Regions from separate parts of the Arthrobacter sp. BG5 genome, predicted to be linked through region 3. Evidence: riboswitches for the same ligand, from Rfam matches in the RefSeq annotation. Region 3 holds a riboswitch; each other region holds the start of a gene.
What was found. Region 3 has a riboswitch for S-adenosylmethionine ahead of AC1MBE_RS15130 (bifunctional o-acetylhomoserine/o-acetylserine sulfhydrylase). Riboswitches for the same ligand answer to the same signal wherever they lie in the genome.

Region 1: another riboswitch for S-adenosylmethionine. It lies ahead of AC1MBE_RS03945 (aminotransferase class V-fold PLP-dependent enzyme); the one in region 3 lies ahead of AC1MBE_RS15130 (bifunctional o-acetylhomoserine/o-acetylserine sulfhydrylase).
Region 2: another riboswitch for S-adenosylmethionine. It lies ahead of AC1MBE_RS08390 (DUF1737 domain-containing protein); the one in region 3 lies ahead of AC1MBE_RS15130 (bifunctional o-acetylhomoserine/o-acetylserine sulfhydrylase).

What each region holds. Positions count from the first base shown of each region.
Region 1 is NZ_CM155268.1:870,247-875,424, reverse strand. Features, by position in the region: gene AC1MBE_RS03950 (class I SAM-dependent methyltransferase) at 1-42, opposite strand, end outside; gene AC1MBE_RS03945 (aminotransferase class V-fold PLP-dependent enzyme) at 112-1,533, opposite strand; SAM riboswitch class IV at 1,569-1,682, opposite strand; gene hisN (histidinol-phosphatase) at 1,771-2,583, opposite strand; gene rsgA (ribosome small subunit-dependent GTPase A) at 2,664-3,779, opposite strand; gene aroA (3-phosphoshikimate 1-carboxyvinyltransferase) at 3,763-5,160, opposite strand; gene AC1MBE_RS03925 (DoxX family protein) at 5,168-5,178, opposite strand, start outside.
Region 2 is NZ_CM155268.1:1,814,111-1,819,288, forward strand. Features, by position in the region: gene AC1MBE_RS08380 (glycosyltransferase family 2 protein) at 1-130, opposite strand, end outside; gene AC1MBE_RS08385 (ATP-grasp domain-containing protein) at 117-1,061, opposite strand; SAM riboswitch class IV at 1,463-1,577, shown strand; gene AC1MBE_RS08390 (DUF1737 domain-containing protein) at 1,616-1,912, shown strand; gene AC1MBE_RS08395 (rhodanese-like domain-containing protein) at 1,909-2,325, shown strand; gene AC1MBE_RS08400 (O-succinylhomoserine sulfhydrylase) at 2,326-3,534, shown strand; gene AC1MBE_RS08405 (glutamate--cysteine ligase 2) at 3,546-4,739, opposite strand; gene AC1MBE_RS08410 (UDP-N-acetylglucosamine 1-carboxyvinyltransferase) at 4,800-5,178, opposite strand, start outside.
Region 3 is NZ_CM155268.1:3,307,720-3,312,897, forward strand. Features, by position in the region: gene AC1MBE_RS15110 (phenylacetate--CoA ligase family protein) at 1-811, shown strand, start outside; partial or broken gene AC1MBE_RS15115 (histidine phosphatase family protein) at 827-1,476, opposite strand; gene AC1MBE_RS15120 (CPBP family intramembrane glutamic endopeptidase) at 1,557-2,333, shown strand; gene AC1MBE_RS15125 (VOC family protein) at 2,426-3,064, opposite strand; SAM riboswitch class IV at 3,222-3,337, shown strand; gene AC1MBE_RS15130 (bifunctional o-acetylhomoserine/o-acetylserine sulfhydrylase) at 3,401-4,717, shown strand; SAM riboswitch class IV at 4,802-4,917, shown strand; gene metX (homoserine O-acetyltransferase MetX) at 4,929-5,178, shown strand, end outside.

The DNA.
Region 1 (5,178 bases), 1.3 Mb from region 3:
CTGCCGCCGGTGGTGGTGGAGTTTGGGGCCGCCGCGTGCCACGTGCGATCTCCTTCGGCAGCAATAGGTAAGTACCCTCCGAATTTACCGCACGCGGCCGGAGGCGGGCCCCTAGTCGAGGGTGCAGGGGGCGGCGCCGGCGGTGCCAGGGGTGTTCGGGGCCCAGTGCGGGTAGCTGCGCGTGTCGTTGGCCGGCACCCAGCGGCCGGCGTCCACCACGTAGTCCCAGCCAAGGCCGCCCCGCCGCAGCTCCTGCAGCCCGGCAAGCAGCCGCTGGGCGTCCTCGAGCCGGGACCCGAGGCCGAAGCTGGCGCGCAGCGACCCGGCCGGCAGGCCCAGCCGCTTCAGCAGCGGATGGGCGCAGAACCGGCCGTCGCGCAGGCCGATGCCGTGTTCAGCGGAGAGGTAGGCGGCGACCAGGCCGGCGTCGTACCCGGCGACCGAGAAGTTCACGACGCCGATCGTCCCGGGCCCTTCCCCGCGGGTGGTGTCCTCGAAGATGTGGTGCACGCTTACGCCGTCGATCCGCTGCAGTCCCTCCACCAGGAAGGAGCGGATGGCGTCCTCGTGGGCGTGCCACTGCTGTTCGTCAAGCGCCTCGATGACCTGGCTGGCGCGGGCCAGCGCGGCGGCGCCGAGGACGTTGGGGGAGCCGCCCTCGTGGCGGGCGGGACCGGTGGTCCAGCTGACGGTGTCGAGCCGCGCGTCCCGCACGGCGCCGCCCCCGGCCAGGTGCGGGGTGCCGGCGTCGAGCCAGTCCGGCCGGCCCACCAGCACACCGGCGCCGAATGGGGCGTAGAGCTTGTGGCCGGAGAAGGCGAGGTAGTCGACGTCGTCCGCGGCGATGTTGATGCGGCGGTGCGGGGCCAGTTGGGCGGCGTCCACGGCGATCCGGGCGCCGAATTCGTGCGCCAGGGCGGCCAGCTCACGGATCGGCAGGATTTCGCCGGTGACGTTGGATGCGCCGGTGACGGCCAGCAGGCTCACGTCGCCGTGGGCGAGTTCCGCCCGGAGCCGTGCCAGGGTGCCGGCCAGGGTGGGCGCCGCGACGACGCTGCGGTGCGGGACGTTCTGCCAGGGCAGCAGGTTGGCGTGGTGCTCGATGTCGAGGTAAACCACCTCGCCGGTGTGCTGGCCGCCGGCAACGGGCAGGCAGCCGGCCAGCAGGTTCAGCGAATCAGTGGTGTTCCGGGTGAAGATCACCGAGTCGTCCGGGCGTCCGCCGACGAACCCGCGGACGATGTTCCGGGCGTTTTCGTACACCGAGGTGCTGAGCTGGGAGGCATAGCCGGCGCCGCGGTGCACGCTGGCGTAGTAGGGCAGGATCTCGTTGAGATAGGCGGACACCACGGACAGCGCCGGGGCAGAGGCGCCGTAGTCGAGGTTGGCGTAGCGGACCTGGCCGCCCTGGATCAGCGGGGCCTGGATCTCGGCGCCGGACACGGCGGACAGCGGCCGGCGGGCGGCGTCGAAGCGTGCCTCGGAAAGGGGCGCGCCGGTCGCGGGGTGGGTGGGGATGGTGGCAGTCGTCATGGGACCTCGCTCGAAAAGGACCCCGCGCACAGGGGGATCCGCGCTTGCCGGGTCCGCTCCGGACCGGCCAGGTCGTCACCCGGGGCACCCCGCCGCGAATGGAGGGTTGCCGGCCAGCAAACCGGGGTTTAGCGCTGGCACTCGTGACCTGTTTCGAGCCTAGGACATGGTCCGGCGCATGGAAAAGGGAGGGAGGAATATGAAGCGTTGTGTTACGGCCTGCCGTGGGCGGGCCGGCTAGAGCAGGTCGTCCAGCCCGGGGTTGAGGCGCTTGAGGACCTCCGAGTGCAGGATGGAGTTGGTGGCCAGGGCGTTGCCGCCGAAAGGGCCGTCCTCACCCTCGAGTGAGGTGAAGCGGCCGCCGGCTTCCGTCACGATCGGGACCAGCGCCGCCATGTCGTAGAGGTTGAGTTCGGGTTCGCAGGCGATGTCCACGGCGCCTTCGGCCACCAGGCAGTAGGACCAGAAGTCGCCGTAGGCGCGGGTGCGCCAGACCTCCTCGGTGAGGCCGAGGAACTCGTCGAGGTTGCCGCGCTGCTTCCAGCCGCCCAGGCTCGAGTAGGACAGCGAGGCGTCGGCCAGCCGGGAGACGTTCGAGACTTTCAGCCGGCTGGCGGCGGCCAGCGAGCGGCCCGTGTAGGCGCCGGCGCCCTTGGCGGCCCACCAGCGTTTTCCAAGGGCGGGGGCGCTGACGACGCCGACCACGGGCTCGCCTTCATCGACGAGGGCGATCAGGGTGGCCCAGACGGGAACGCCGCGGACAAAGTTCTTGGTGCCGTCGATCGGGTCGATGATCCAGCGGCGGGAGCCGTGGCCGGAGCTGCCGAACTCCTCGCCGAGGACGGCGTCGCGGGGGCGGGAGCGGGACAGCTGCCCCCGGATGGCTTCCTCGGCGGCCTTGTCGGCGTCGGTGACGGGAGTGAGGTCCGGCTTCGTCTCGATCCGAAGGTCGAGCGCCTTGAAGCGGTTCATGGTCTGGGAATCTACGGAATCTGCCAGTACATGGGCAAGGCGCAGGTCATCGTTGTAGCTCGAAGCGGGTTGACTCATGCCTCCAAACTACCGCCAAAACGCGCCGCAGGCCGGGAGGCCACGTCGCCGCTGCCAGGAGACCCGCTCGGGAGGCGCTGCTAGGAGACGCTGCCGAGTTCCTTGGTGTCCTGCGCTTCCAGCCGCGGATCGGTGCCGAGCAGCCGGCGCAGCGAGGCGAGCCGGGCCGGGCCGGACGGGCCGGCGTGGCCGCCCTGCACCCAGGCGTCCACCCCGCAGTTGACGGCGGAGGCATCGTGCTTGCAGCCCCGCTCGCAGTCCTCGGTGCCGGGCGCCAGGTCCGGGAAGGAGCGGAGGATCCGGTCCGGGTCCACATGGGCCAGGCCGAAGGAGCGGATGCCGGGGGTGTCGATGATCCAGCTGCCGGCGGGCGCATCGTTGACCTTGAGCGCCAGCGCGGAGGACGAGGTGTGGCGGCCGCGGCCGGTGACGGCGTTGACGCCGCCGGTGGCACGTTCGGCGCCGGTAAGCGCGTTCACCATGGTGGATTTGCCGACGCCGGAGTGGCCCAGCATGACGGTGACTTTTCCGTCGAGGTAGGCGCGCAGTTGCGAGACGGCGGTCTTGTCCAGCCGGGCGGACAGGCCGTCATCGGAGCGGGCGTCGATGCCGGAAGCTGCCGAATCCGCCGTCTTGGAGATGATCACCGGGAAGTCGAGGTGCCGGTAGTTGTCGAGCAGTTCGGCGGGATCCTTGACGTCCGCCTTGGTGACCAGCAGCAGCGGCTCGATCCCGGCGTCGTAGGCGGCCACCAGGGCGCGGTCGATGAACCCGGTGCGCGGTTCCGGGTTCGCTGCGGCCACGACGACGACCAGCTGGTCGGCGTTGGCGACGACGGCGCGTTCGATCGGGTCCGTGTCGTCCGCGCTGCGGCGCAGCAGGGTGCGGCGGTCCTGGATCTTGACCAGCCGCGCCAGCGTGTCCGGCTCGCCGCTGACGTCCCCGACGAGGGAGACGAAGTCCCCGGCAACGACGGGATTGCGGCGCAGTTCGCGGGCGCGGGCCGCGATGATCTTGCGTTCCGTGCCGGTGCCTTCGCCGACGACGGCGGTGTAGCGTCCGCGGTCAACCGTGATGATGCGCCCGGTGACGGCGTCGTCATGGCTGGGCCGGTCCTTGGTGCGGGGCCGGGTGCCTTTTTTGTTGGGCCGGATCCGGACGTCGGACTCGTCCCAGGAGTCAGTGCTGCGGGCCACCGGCGGCGTCCTTCCCGGCGGAGGCACCCTGTGCCAGCATGGCGTCCCAGAGCCGGGGGAAATCGGGCATGGTCTTGGCCGTGGTGGCAATGTCCTCGACCTCCACCCCGGGCACGGCGAGGCCGAGGATGGCCCCGGCGGTGGCCATGCGGTGGTCGGCGTAGCTGTGCACGACGCCGCCGTGCAGTGCGGCCGGGCGGATAATCAGTCCGTCGGCGGTCTCTTCGGCGTCGCCGCCGAGCCGGTTGATCTCGGCCACCAGCGCCGCGAGCCGGTCCGTTTCATGTCCGCGCAGGTGCGCAATGCCGGTGAGCCGTGAAGGCCCGGCGGCCAGCGCACACAGAGCTGCGACGGTCGGCGCGAGCTCGCTGGTCTCGTCGAAGTCGCCGCCCTTGATCTCCGCGCCGCCGGTGACGCTCAGCGTGCCGTCTTTGACGGTGACGGTGGCCCCCATGGCGGCGAGGATGCTGCGCCAGAGGTCCCCCACCTGGGTGGTGCCGGCCGGCCAGTTGGGGATGCGGACGGTTCCGCCGGTGGCAAGGGCCGCGGCGAGGAACGGTCCGGCGTTGGAAAGGTCCTGCTCGATCCGCTGGTCGAAGGCCCGGATCGGTCCGGGGGAAACAACCCAATGGTTCGGCACCGAGTCATCGACCGCCACGCCCACGCTGCGCAGCACCGCGACCGTCATGTTGATGTGGTCCAGGCTTGGCACCGGCTTTCCCACATGTTCCAGATGGAGTCCCTCGATGAACCGTGCCCCGGCCAGCAGCAGGGCGGAGACGAACTGGGACGAGGCGCTGGCGTCGATGACGAGGTGGCCGCCGCGGACTTCCCCGGTGCCGTGCACGGCGAAGGGCAACGACGACGCCGGTCCGCCGTCGGGCGCGCTGACCGCCACGCCGAGTCCGGCGAGTGCCTCGATGATGGTGCCCATCGGGCGTTTGCGGGCATGCGGATCGCCGTCGAAGCGGGACTCGCCGCGGCGCAGCGCGGCGACCGGAGGCACAAAGCGCATCACCGTGCCGGCCAGACCGCAGTCAATTGCGGCGTCCGTTGCGGCATCACCATCAGCAACCAGAGGGATGGGCGTGATTTCCAGGTCCGGGCCGAAGGCGCCGTCGCCGGGCACCTCGGTGATGGTGGCACCCAGCTGCCGCAGCGCTTCGATCATCAGCGCCGAGTCGCGGGAGTGCAGCGGGGTGCGCAGCCGGGACGGGCCGTCGGCGAGGGCCGCCAGGACGAGGTACCGGTTGGTCAGGGACTTCGACCCCGGCACCGTGACGGTGGCGTCGACCGGACGCACCGCGAACGGCGCAGACCAGTGCGGACCGCCGCCGGCCGGAAGGGAAGGGGCTGCTGCGGTGGGGGTGGTGCCAGTCATTGCCGTCTTAGGCTCCGA
Region 2 (5,178 bases), 1.5 Mb from region 3:
GTACACAGCTCTCTATGCGGGCCGCCTCGTTGAAGGCCGGCACAATGATCGACACGGTCGGCCACATGTCCAGCAGGGTGGGCACCCCGCGGCGACGCCGCATGGCCGCGCCGACCTCAGACCAGGGCATTGCTGTGCACCCGTGGGAACTGCCGGAAGGATGCCGGGTTGAACGATGGCAGTGTCAAAGCCCCTAGAACGGCGTCGAGCATTTCCGGGGCGAGCCCGCTGTTCCTGCCGAACCGGGCGGTCACACCGAGCACCACCGGCGTCCCGTCGGCACGCCGCCGGACATCGACGTCAACGGGGCCGGTCAGCCCAAGCGCGCGGACAGCCGCCATGGCCACATTCCCCACGTCCATGGCCTCGCCGGGTTGGACCCGACGGGCGGCCGCCGCGTTTCCTGCTTTCCCCCCGGCCGGTGCAATTTTTTCGATCACGACGACGAACGGGGCGGCCGCGTTCTGCACCGGGGTGCCGAAGACCATCGGGCCGTAAGCGGTTCCCGGGATGAATTCCTGCACGATCCGGCCTTCCGGCAGCCTGTGCCAGTCCACGTCGCTGCCTCCGTCGATGACGGTCACGCCGCTGCCGGCGCAGGAGACCCGGGGCCGGACGACCACCGGTCCGCCCAGCGCTTCCATGGCGGCCTCAGCGCCGGAGAAATCCCGTGGGACCCCGAACCGCGGGACGGCCACACCGGCCGATTGAAGCCGCCACGCGGTAAAGAGCCTGTCGTGGGCGAGCGCCACGGGTCCCGGCTCGCCAATGATGACACGGACGTCCGGGCCGAAGGCGGGCCGGAAGGCCGCCAGCTGCGGCAGCTCCTCACTCACGGTAGGAATGAGAACGTTCACGTCTTCGGCCGCCACCAGCCGGCGGAGCGCCGAGACCAGTTCCGGATCCGAGGCCAGCGGGACGCGGACGGCGGTGATCCCCGACCCCGCCGGCAGTTCGCGGACGTCGGTACCCAGGACGGGTACGCCCCGCGCTCTGAGCTGGGCCGCGACGGCCCGTCCGGCAGATCCGCCCGCGCCGGTGACGAGCACCCGGGGCTTCACAGGCGGTCCGTACCAGTGCCACAGCGAAACGCCGCGGCCGGAAGGGGGACCAGGGAGGCAAAGCGTAAGCCGTGAATCGAGACCATAAAAATCCAGTTCCTTCGTAGACGTGCCGGGTGCCCCAGTGCCGCGCCGGGCAAATTGCTGGTTAATCCATCGGAAATCTGCTGGCACGTCGGTCGTGCCCGTCCCAGTCAAGGCGAGGGTGCCAGGGATATCCCGAGTAGGAACTACCCGAATCTGCCCGGCAGGCACTGCGCCGGATGCTCACGAGTACTGGGGTTGCTGCCAGCGCTACCCGCGCCCATGCCGTGGCTGGAAGCGCCCGCCACGGCGGCCGCGTGACTTAACATGACGACCGCGCCGGTCCCGACGGCACCGGAAGTGCTACGTTTTCGTGGAGTAATGAGACCCGGCGCCAAGCCCTGACTGGCCGGTCGGCAACCCTCCCTTTCGCGGCGGGGTGCCTCAGGTGAATACTCGGCATATCGAGAATTCGAGCTGCAAGCGTGAAAGTAAGGAGATCCGTCGTGCCCGACGCGTCCGCACCCGCTGTGCCCGCCACAGCCCCCGCCCCGTCCTCCGCCGCCCCCGGCCCGGCCGCCGAACAGAGGCTGGCCTACCGCCTGTTCACCGGCCCCGATGACCGCAGCTTCTGCGAACGGGTCTCCGCCGCACTGGCCGAGGGCTATGTCCTGCATGGCAGCCCCTCCGCGACGTTCAACGGCAGCACCGTGATTGTGGCGCAGGCCGTCGTGCTGCCGGCCGCCATCGCGAGCGCGGACGCTGCCGTCGCCAATGCGGTGGATGAGCTGGACGTCGTCGAGTTCGACGGCGAGGGCCACGCATGAGCTACGCCGGAGACCTGAGCCCGGAGGAAGCATGGGCCAGGCTTGAGGCGGGCGCCGTCCTGGTGGACGTCCGCACCGAGGGCGAGTGGGCCCGGATCGGCACCCCGGCCACCCCTTCCGCCGCCGGAAAACGGCAGGAACCCCTGTTCGTCCAGTGGACTCTGGCCGGCGGAGCGCCCAACCCGCAGTTCCTGGAACAGCTGCAGCAGCAGGCGCCGGAGCCGGCCGCAGAGCTCATCTTCCTGTGCCGTTCCGGCGCCCGCTCGGTCGCCGCAGCGAATGCCGCCACGGCCGCGGGCTTCACCGCCTACAACGTTCTCGAGGGCTTCGAAGGCGAACCCGGCCCGGCCGGACATCGGACCGTCAACGGCTGGAAAAACCGCGGCCTGCCCACCAACCCCGGAAAGCACTAAGTGAGCTTTAATCCCGACGCCCAGGGCTGGAGCCCGGACACCCAGGCCGTCCGCGGCGGACTCGACCGCACCGGGTTCCAGGAGACCACCGAACCGATCTTCCTGAACTCAGGCTTCGTCTATGAATCCGCCGCCGCGGCGGAGCGCGCCTTCACCGGCGAGGACGAACGCTTTGTCTATTCCCGCTACGGCAACCCCTCGGTGGCCACCTTCCAGGAGCGGCTCCGGCTGCTGGAGGGAACCGAAGCATGCTTCGCGACGGCGTCGGGCATGTCCGCGGTGTTCACCGCCCTGGGGGCGCTGCTGGGGGCCGGTGACCGGGTGGTCGCCGCCCGCTCGCTCTTCGGATCCTGCTTCGTCATCCTCAACGAGATCCTGCCGCGCTGGGGCGTGGAGACGGTGTTCGTGGACGGCCCCGACCTTGAGCAGTGGCGCTCGGCGCTGGCCGTGCCGACGACGGCCGTGTTCTTCGAGTCGCCGTCGAACCCGATGCAGGAAATCGTGGACATCGCCGCCGTGAGCGGACTGGCGCACGCCGCCGGCGCGACCGTCGTCGTCGACAACGTTTTCGCCACTCCGCTGCTGCAGCGCTGCGGGGAACTCGGCGCGGACGTGATCGTGTATTCCGGCACCAAACACATCGACGGCCAGGGCAGGGTGCTCGGCGGCGCGATCCTGGGCACCAAGGAGTTCATCGAGGGCCCGGTCAAGCAGCTCATGCGCCACACCGGCCCCGCCCTGTCCGCCTTCAACGCCTGGGTGCTGAGCAAGGGCCTGGAGACGATGGCCCTGCGGGTGAACCACTCCTCCGCCTCGGCGCTGCGGCTGGCCGAATGGCTCGAGGCCCAGCCCGCGGTCAGCTGGGTCAAGTACCCGCTGCTGCCGTCCCACCCGCAGCACGAGCTCGCCGCCAGGCAGATGAAGGCCGGCGGCACCGTGCTGACGTTCGAACTTTCACCCTCGCCCGGCCGCTCCGCCAAGGAGGCAGCCTTTGCGCTGCTGGACGCACTGCGGATCATCGATATCTCCAACAACCTCGGTGATTCAAAGTCCCTGATCACCCATCCGGCCACCACGACGCACCGCGCCATGGGACCCGACGGCCGGGCCGCGATCGGGCTAAGCGACGGCGTCGTCCGGCTGTCGGTGGGCCTGGAAGACGCCGAGGACCTGATCCGCGACCTCGGGCAGGCACTCAAGCAGGTTTAGCGCCGGCGCAGCTAGTCCCGGCGCACCGGCGACAGCACGGGGGCCGGGTCCGACGCCGGCCCGGCGTCCGCGCCGTGCGTCGTGACCCGCACGGCGTGGGCGACGACGGCGGCCAGGCCGGCGCCGTCGGCGGGCGTGTCCATCCCGGGCGCGCAGAGCGCCTGGCGCTGCAGCTGCGACCCGGTGCCGTTCGCCAGGACCCTGTCCACGCCGCGGCGCGCCAGTTCCAGCTCGCCCTGCTCCGCCAGGACGGGGGCCACGAAGTCCACCAGCGCATGCACCACCTCGGCGGCAGGAGCGGGCCGGAAGCTGCCGAAGTCCAGCAGCTCGCCGCGCAGCCCGCAGTTGCTGGCCTGCCAGGCGGCCATCTTCAGCAGCACGGTCGGTACCGGGGCCGGGTCGACGCCGTCGCGCCACTCCCGGCTGGCGGACTCCACCAGCGCGCGCACCAGCACCGCGATCAGCGCCGCGTCCTCCGCGCGCAGGCAGACGTCCGCGACCCGGACCTCCACGGTGGGGTGGTACCGGGCCAGCCGCGCATCGAAGTAGACCATGCCTTCGTCAAACAGCACCCCGCTCTCCAGCAGCCGCGTGACCACCCGCCGGTAGACCGGAAGGCTCCCGAAGATCATGGCGGGACCGGCCGCCGGCCAGCGGTTCCAGGCCTGGGTCCGGTAGCTCTCGAAGCCGGTCTCCGCCCCGTTCCAGAACGGCGAGTTGGCGCTGAGCGCGATCAACACCGCCAGTTTGTCCCGGATCCGGTCCAGGACGGCCACGCCCTCCTCCGGGGATTCGATGAAGGTGTGGACGTGGAACCCGCAGGTCAGCTGCTCCTGCACGGTGAGTCCAAACCGCTGCTGCATGGTGGCATACCGCGGGTTGGGGGTGGTGTGCGTAGCGGACGCCAGCGGCGAGGTAGCCAGGGCCGCCACCCGGGCGCCGTGCGTCCGGGCGGCACGGTCCGTGAACGCCCGGGACTGCCGGATCTGCTGCAGCAGCCCGCTGTGCTCCAGGCAGGGCACGGTTCGCGTCTCGATCTGCTCGAGCTTCAGCTCGAAACTGAAGCCGGAATCGTCGTGGTACGGATCGTGACCGGCACCGGGGACCGGCTTCAGGCCGCGCAACAGTGCGTCGGCCAGCGCCAGCGGGACCCCGGTGACGGGATCCACGATCAGCAGTTCCTCCTCAACGCCGAAGGTGCGCATGCAACCATTGTGCGCCAGCACCTCCCCCGGCGCGCTACCCCAACGCGGGGGTCAGAGGATTCAGTCCTGGAAGTACTCGATCCGGGCGCCGATGGTGTTCAGCCGCTCGGCCAGGTCCTCGTAACCGCGCTCGATCACGTAGATGTTGCGCAGCTCGGAGACGCCCCGTGCGGCGAGCATAGCCAGCAGCAGGCAGGCTGCCGGGCGCAGGGCCGGCGGGCAGCCGACTTCCGCGGCCCGCCACTTGGTGGGCCCGTTGACATAGATCCGGTGCGGATCCAGCAGCTGGACCTGGGCGCCGAGCTTGTTCAACTCGGTGAGGTAGATTGCCCGGTTCTCGTACACCCAGTCGTGGATCATCGTCTGGCCCTGCGCGTTGGCGGCGATGACGGCGAAGAACGGCAGGTTGTCGATGTTCAGGCCGGGGAAAGGCATCGGG
Region 3 (5,178 bases):
CGTGCAGCAGCCGCTGGAGGCGCTGGTGCGGGCTCTCAACGACTTCGACCCGGCCCTCGTGGTGGGCTATCCCAGCGCCCTCGAACTCCTGGCCGAGGAGCAGGACGCGGGCCGGCTGCGGATCCGGCCCGCCGTTGTCGAGACCAGCGGCGAGTCCCTCGGCGACCAGGCCCGGCTGGCCGCGTCGCTGGGCTGCGCGGTCCACAACGTGTACGCCGCCTCGGAGTTCAGCCCCATCGCCCTGGATTGTCCGCGGGGCTGGCTGCACGTCAACAGCGACTGGGTGATCCTTGAACCGGTGGAGGAGGACTACCGGCCCACACCTCCGGGGACGGCATCCCACACCGTGCTGCTGACCAACCTCGCCAACCGGGTCCAGCCCCTGATCCGCTACGACCTGGGTGATTCCGTCCTCGCCAAGCCCGGTCCCTGCGAATGCGGCAACCCGTTGCCCGCGGTCCAGGTGGCCGGCCGGCGCGACGACGTGCTGCACCTGGACAACGCCGCCGGCGGGACGGTGAGCGTCCTGCCGCTGGCCATCACGGCGCCGATTGACGACGCCGCCGGGGTGCACCGCTGCCAGCTGGTCCAGTCCGGCCCGGCGCAGCTGCGGGTCCGGCTTGAACTGGAGCCCGGCGCCGCGGCGGATGAGGTGTGGCAGGACGTGGCAGCCAAGCTCGCCGGTTTCCTCGCGGGCCAGGGCCTGGCGAACGTGGAGCTGGTCCGGGCTGCTGAGGCGCCGGAGCAAACCGGCCCGAGCGGCAAGTTCCACCAGGTCATCGCGCGCAAGCGCGCCCAGGGCGGCTCGTAGAAGACCGGGCGGCCCTTAGAAGAACATCGGCGGGGCGTCCAGCACGGTCTCATCCACCCGGCGGTCCTCCCACTGGCTGAACGGCTTGTCCAGCTTGTACTTGCCCTGCCGGGTGCGCAGCAGCGTGCGGATCTCGGCATTGTCCGGGTTGTTCAGCGACTCGAAGTACTCCACCGACCAGTGGAACCAGCGCATGCAGAACAGCCGCATGGTCAGCCCGTGCGTGACGAACAGCGCGTTCGGGGCGTAGTTCGGCTTGGACCAGTGCCGGTACAGGGTCTCCATAAAGGAGGAAATCCGGTCATAGACGTCGGAGCCGGACTCGCCTTCGCGGAACCGGTAGAAGAAGTGCCCGTAGGCGTTGCGGAGCTCCTTCTGGTCCTCGATGTCGCCGGCGATCTGGAAGTTCGCCCAGTCCTGTTCACGCAGCCGCGGCTCTTCGATCACTCGTTCCGTGAGGGAGCCCAGCTTTAGTGCCTCCAGGGTCTGGTAGGCCCGCAGGTAGGGGGAGACGTACACGCACACCCGCTCGCCGTCCAGCTGCCGCCGCAGCTGCTCGCCGGCGGCCGTGGCCTGCTCGATGCCCAGCGGCGTCAGCGGGATCCGGGCACCCGGTTGTAGATCGAGGTGTCGGCGTTGGCGGCGGACTGGCCATGCCGGATCATAAAGATTCTCCCGGGCGCACTCACAGCCCCAGCATAGGCACGTGCAGTCAACTCCCGGCAACGGCAGGCAAGATAGGAACATGTTGGTTCCCTCCCGCCGTCGGCTGCGGCTAGAAGTCTGGATCGTCCTGGGACTGTCGCTCGGGCAGTCGGCGGTGTACTCCGTAGTGCAGCTGCTGGACAAACTGACCCGTGCGCCGCTGGCCCAGGGAACCTCGACGCTGAACCGCTCGCAGAGCAGCCGCGAGTACTTCGACCTCACCTACCAGCTGCTGGACATCATCTTCGCCCTGGTGCCGGTGGTGCTGGTGATTTACTTCCTGACCGAACACCGGCCCGCCGGCCTGGCCGCCGGCACCGGGACGTCGGCGTTCCGGAAGCTGGGCTTCAACTTCGCCCGGCCCGGCAAGGACCTGGCCCAGGGACTGGGCCTCGCCGCCCTGATCGGCATCCCCTCGCTGGGCCTGTACGCGGCCGGACGGGCCCTGGGGATTACGACGGCGATCATCCCCAGCGCGCTGGACTCCTACTGGTGGACCGTTCCGGTGCTGGTCCTTTCCGCGATCCGGCACGGGATCGTGGAGGAGGTCATTGTGGTGGGCTACCTGCTGGACCGGCTCGGCAAGTTCGGCTGGGGGATGCCGTTGGCCATCTTCGCCAGTTCCATGCTGCGCGGCAGCTACCACCTGTACCAGGGCTTCGGGCCCTTTATCGGCAACGCCATCATGGGCGTCATCTTCGCGCTGGTCTACACAAAGACGCGCCGCGTAATGCCGCTGGTGATCGCCCATGCGCTGCTGGACATCGTGGCCTTCGTCGGCTTCAGCCTCTTCGGCAAGGCGATCGGCCTCGGCTAGGCGCACCAGGCCTTAAAAGGATTCGGCCGCCAGCGGTGGGTGGCATCATTGGCACCCGCTGCTGGCGGCCGAAGTTTTTCGTGCAGGAAGCGTCAGATGGTGACGGCTCCGGAATCGGTCTCGAAGGTGACGGACAGGATGCCCGGCGTCCCGTGCGGGGCCAGCCAGTTCACGTCCACATCCTCCAGCGGCTTCTCCACCGGTTCGCCCAGCCATTCGGTGACCCGCTCGGCGGAGCCTGCGATGGTGAGCGCGGACATCTTGACGCCGCTCTCATAGGCGTTGGACGGGTGCAGGGCGGGATCGCCCTCCCACTTGAGCATGTAGGGGACCTGCGGATCCGCGATGAGGCCCAGGATGCCGATCTGCTTCCAGACCAGTTCGCGGCCGTCGGGGAACTTGCGGTTGCCGTTGACGGCCGACCGGCCCAGGCGCTCCTCGAAGGGTGCCAGGTCGTCAACCTCGACGCACCAGCCCATCCAGCCGCCGCCGGCGGCGGAACGGGCCCGGACGGCCTGCCCGAACGGCGCCTTGTCCGAGGCCGGGTGGTCCAGGACCTCCACGACCTCCAGGTACTTGTGCCCGGCAAGCGGAATAATCATGTTGCGGGTCCCGAAACGGGGGTGGACTCCGCCCTTGACGGCTTCGACCCCGAGGGCGGACGCGATACGTTCGGTGGTGGCAGCCAAGCCATCTTGTTCACAGGCGTAAGAGACGTGATCCATGCGCATGCCCTCATCTTGGCACTTTGTGATGGAGCTCTCAGCTTAGGCTGTCCTAACCCTGATGGGATGTCGTTTTCCGGGGCTCCACGGCCGGTCAACGGGCCAAATTCATATTCGTCACAAAGCTATCCAGCCGCCGTCGAGCCTTCCTAAACTGGAGCCAGGTCATGAGTGCCAGCACCAAGCCCCGGCTTGCTGGCCGGCAACCCTCCTTGCGCGGTGGGGTGCCCCGGGTGAAGACCTGGCCCTCCGGCGCCCGCCGGGAGGCAAGCGCGGCGGCAGAACCGTTCCGGTCCTGGGAGGACGGGAAGGGCCTGTGCCCAGTCACTCAGGAGATCCCCAATGTCCAACGCCTGGTCCTTTGAAACCCGCCAGATCCACGCCGGCCAGGAGCCGGATTCCGCTACCGGTGCGCGGTCGCTGCCGATCTACCAGACGACGTCGTTCGTCTTCCCCAGCGCGGAGAGTGCGGCCAACCGCTTCGCGCTCGCCGAACTCGCCCCCATCTACACCCGGATCGGCAACCCCACCCAGGACGCGGTGGAGCAGCGGGTCGCGAGCCTCGAGGGCGGCCTCGGGGCGCTGCTGCTCAGCTCCGGGCAGGCCGCTGAAACCCTGGCGATCCTCAACATCGCCGAGGCCGGGGACCATGTGGTGGCCAGCCCGAGCCTCTATGGCGGGACCTACAACCTGCTGGCCCACACGCTGAAGAAGTTCGGCATCTCGGTGACGTTCGTCGCGGACCCGGACGACCTGGAGCAGTGGCGCGACGCCGTGCGGCCCAACACCAAGCTGTTCTTCGGCGAGGTGGTGTCCAACCCGCGGCAGGACGTGCTGGACATTGAGGGGGTCGCGGACGTGGCGCACCGGGCCGGGGTGCCGCTGATCGTGGACAACACCCTCTCCACCCCGTACCTGATCCGGCCGCTCGAGTGGGGTGCCGACATTGTGGTCCACTCGGCCACCAAATACCTCGGCGGTCACGGCACCGCGATCGCCGGGGTCATCGTCGACTCCGGCAACTTCGACTTCGGCAAGGACCCGGAGCGCTTCCCCGGCTTCAACACCCCCGACCCCACCTACAACGGCCTGGTCTACGCCCGTGACCTCGGGGCGGACGGGGCGCTGGGCGCCAACCTGTCCTTCATCCTCAAGGCCCGGGTCCAGCTGCTGCGCGACCTCGGCTCCGCCGTCTCGCCGTTCAATGCGTTCCTGATCTCCCAGGGCATCGAGACGCTGAGCCTGCGGATGGAACGGCACGTCGCCAACGCCCTCAGGGTCGCTGAATGGCTGGAGGCCAGGGCCGACGTCGAATCCGTCGCCTACGCCGGGTTGCCGTCCAGCCCCTGGTACGAGCGTGGCCGCAAGTACGGGCCGAAGGGAACCGGCGCCGTCGTCTCCTTCAACCTGGCCGGGGGAGCGGAGGCCGGCAAGCGCTTCGTCGACGCCCTCGAACTGCACTCGCACGTGGCGAACATCGGCGACGTGCGGTCCCTCGTCATCCACCCGGCGTCGACCACGCACAGCCAGCTCTCCCCGGAGCAGCAGACGGTGGCCGGCGTCAACCCCGGCCTGGTCCGTCTCTCGGTGGGACTTGAGCACATCGACGACATCATCGCGGACCTCGACGCCGGGTTCCGGGCGGCCAAAAACGCCTGAGGCACGCGGCGCCAGCGGGACCGGGTGTCACACAGCCGTCACAATCTTCGCGCTTGCGCCGCCGGGTTTCGTAGAATCGAGGCAGGTCATGAGTGCCAGCGACAGCCCCGGCTTGCTGGCCGGCAACCCTCCATTTGCGGCGGGGTGCCCCGGGTGAAGACCTGGCCTGCCGGTCAGCTGACGGCGGGCAAGCGCGAAGTTAGGTCCTCACATGACGATTGCCGTCACCCGCACGGGTGTACCGGAATGCAAGCCCTCCACTGTTCCTGATGGGACGGTGCAGTACCTCCCGATCGGTTCCCTGGCCCTTGAATGCGGTGCCACCCTGCCGGAGGTCACCCTCGCCTACGAGACCTGGGGGACGCTGAACGCCGACGCGTCCAACGCCGTGCTGATCGAGCACGCCCTGACCGGAGACACCCATGTCACCCGCGGTGCCGAAGAAGAGCCGGGCTGGTGGG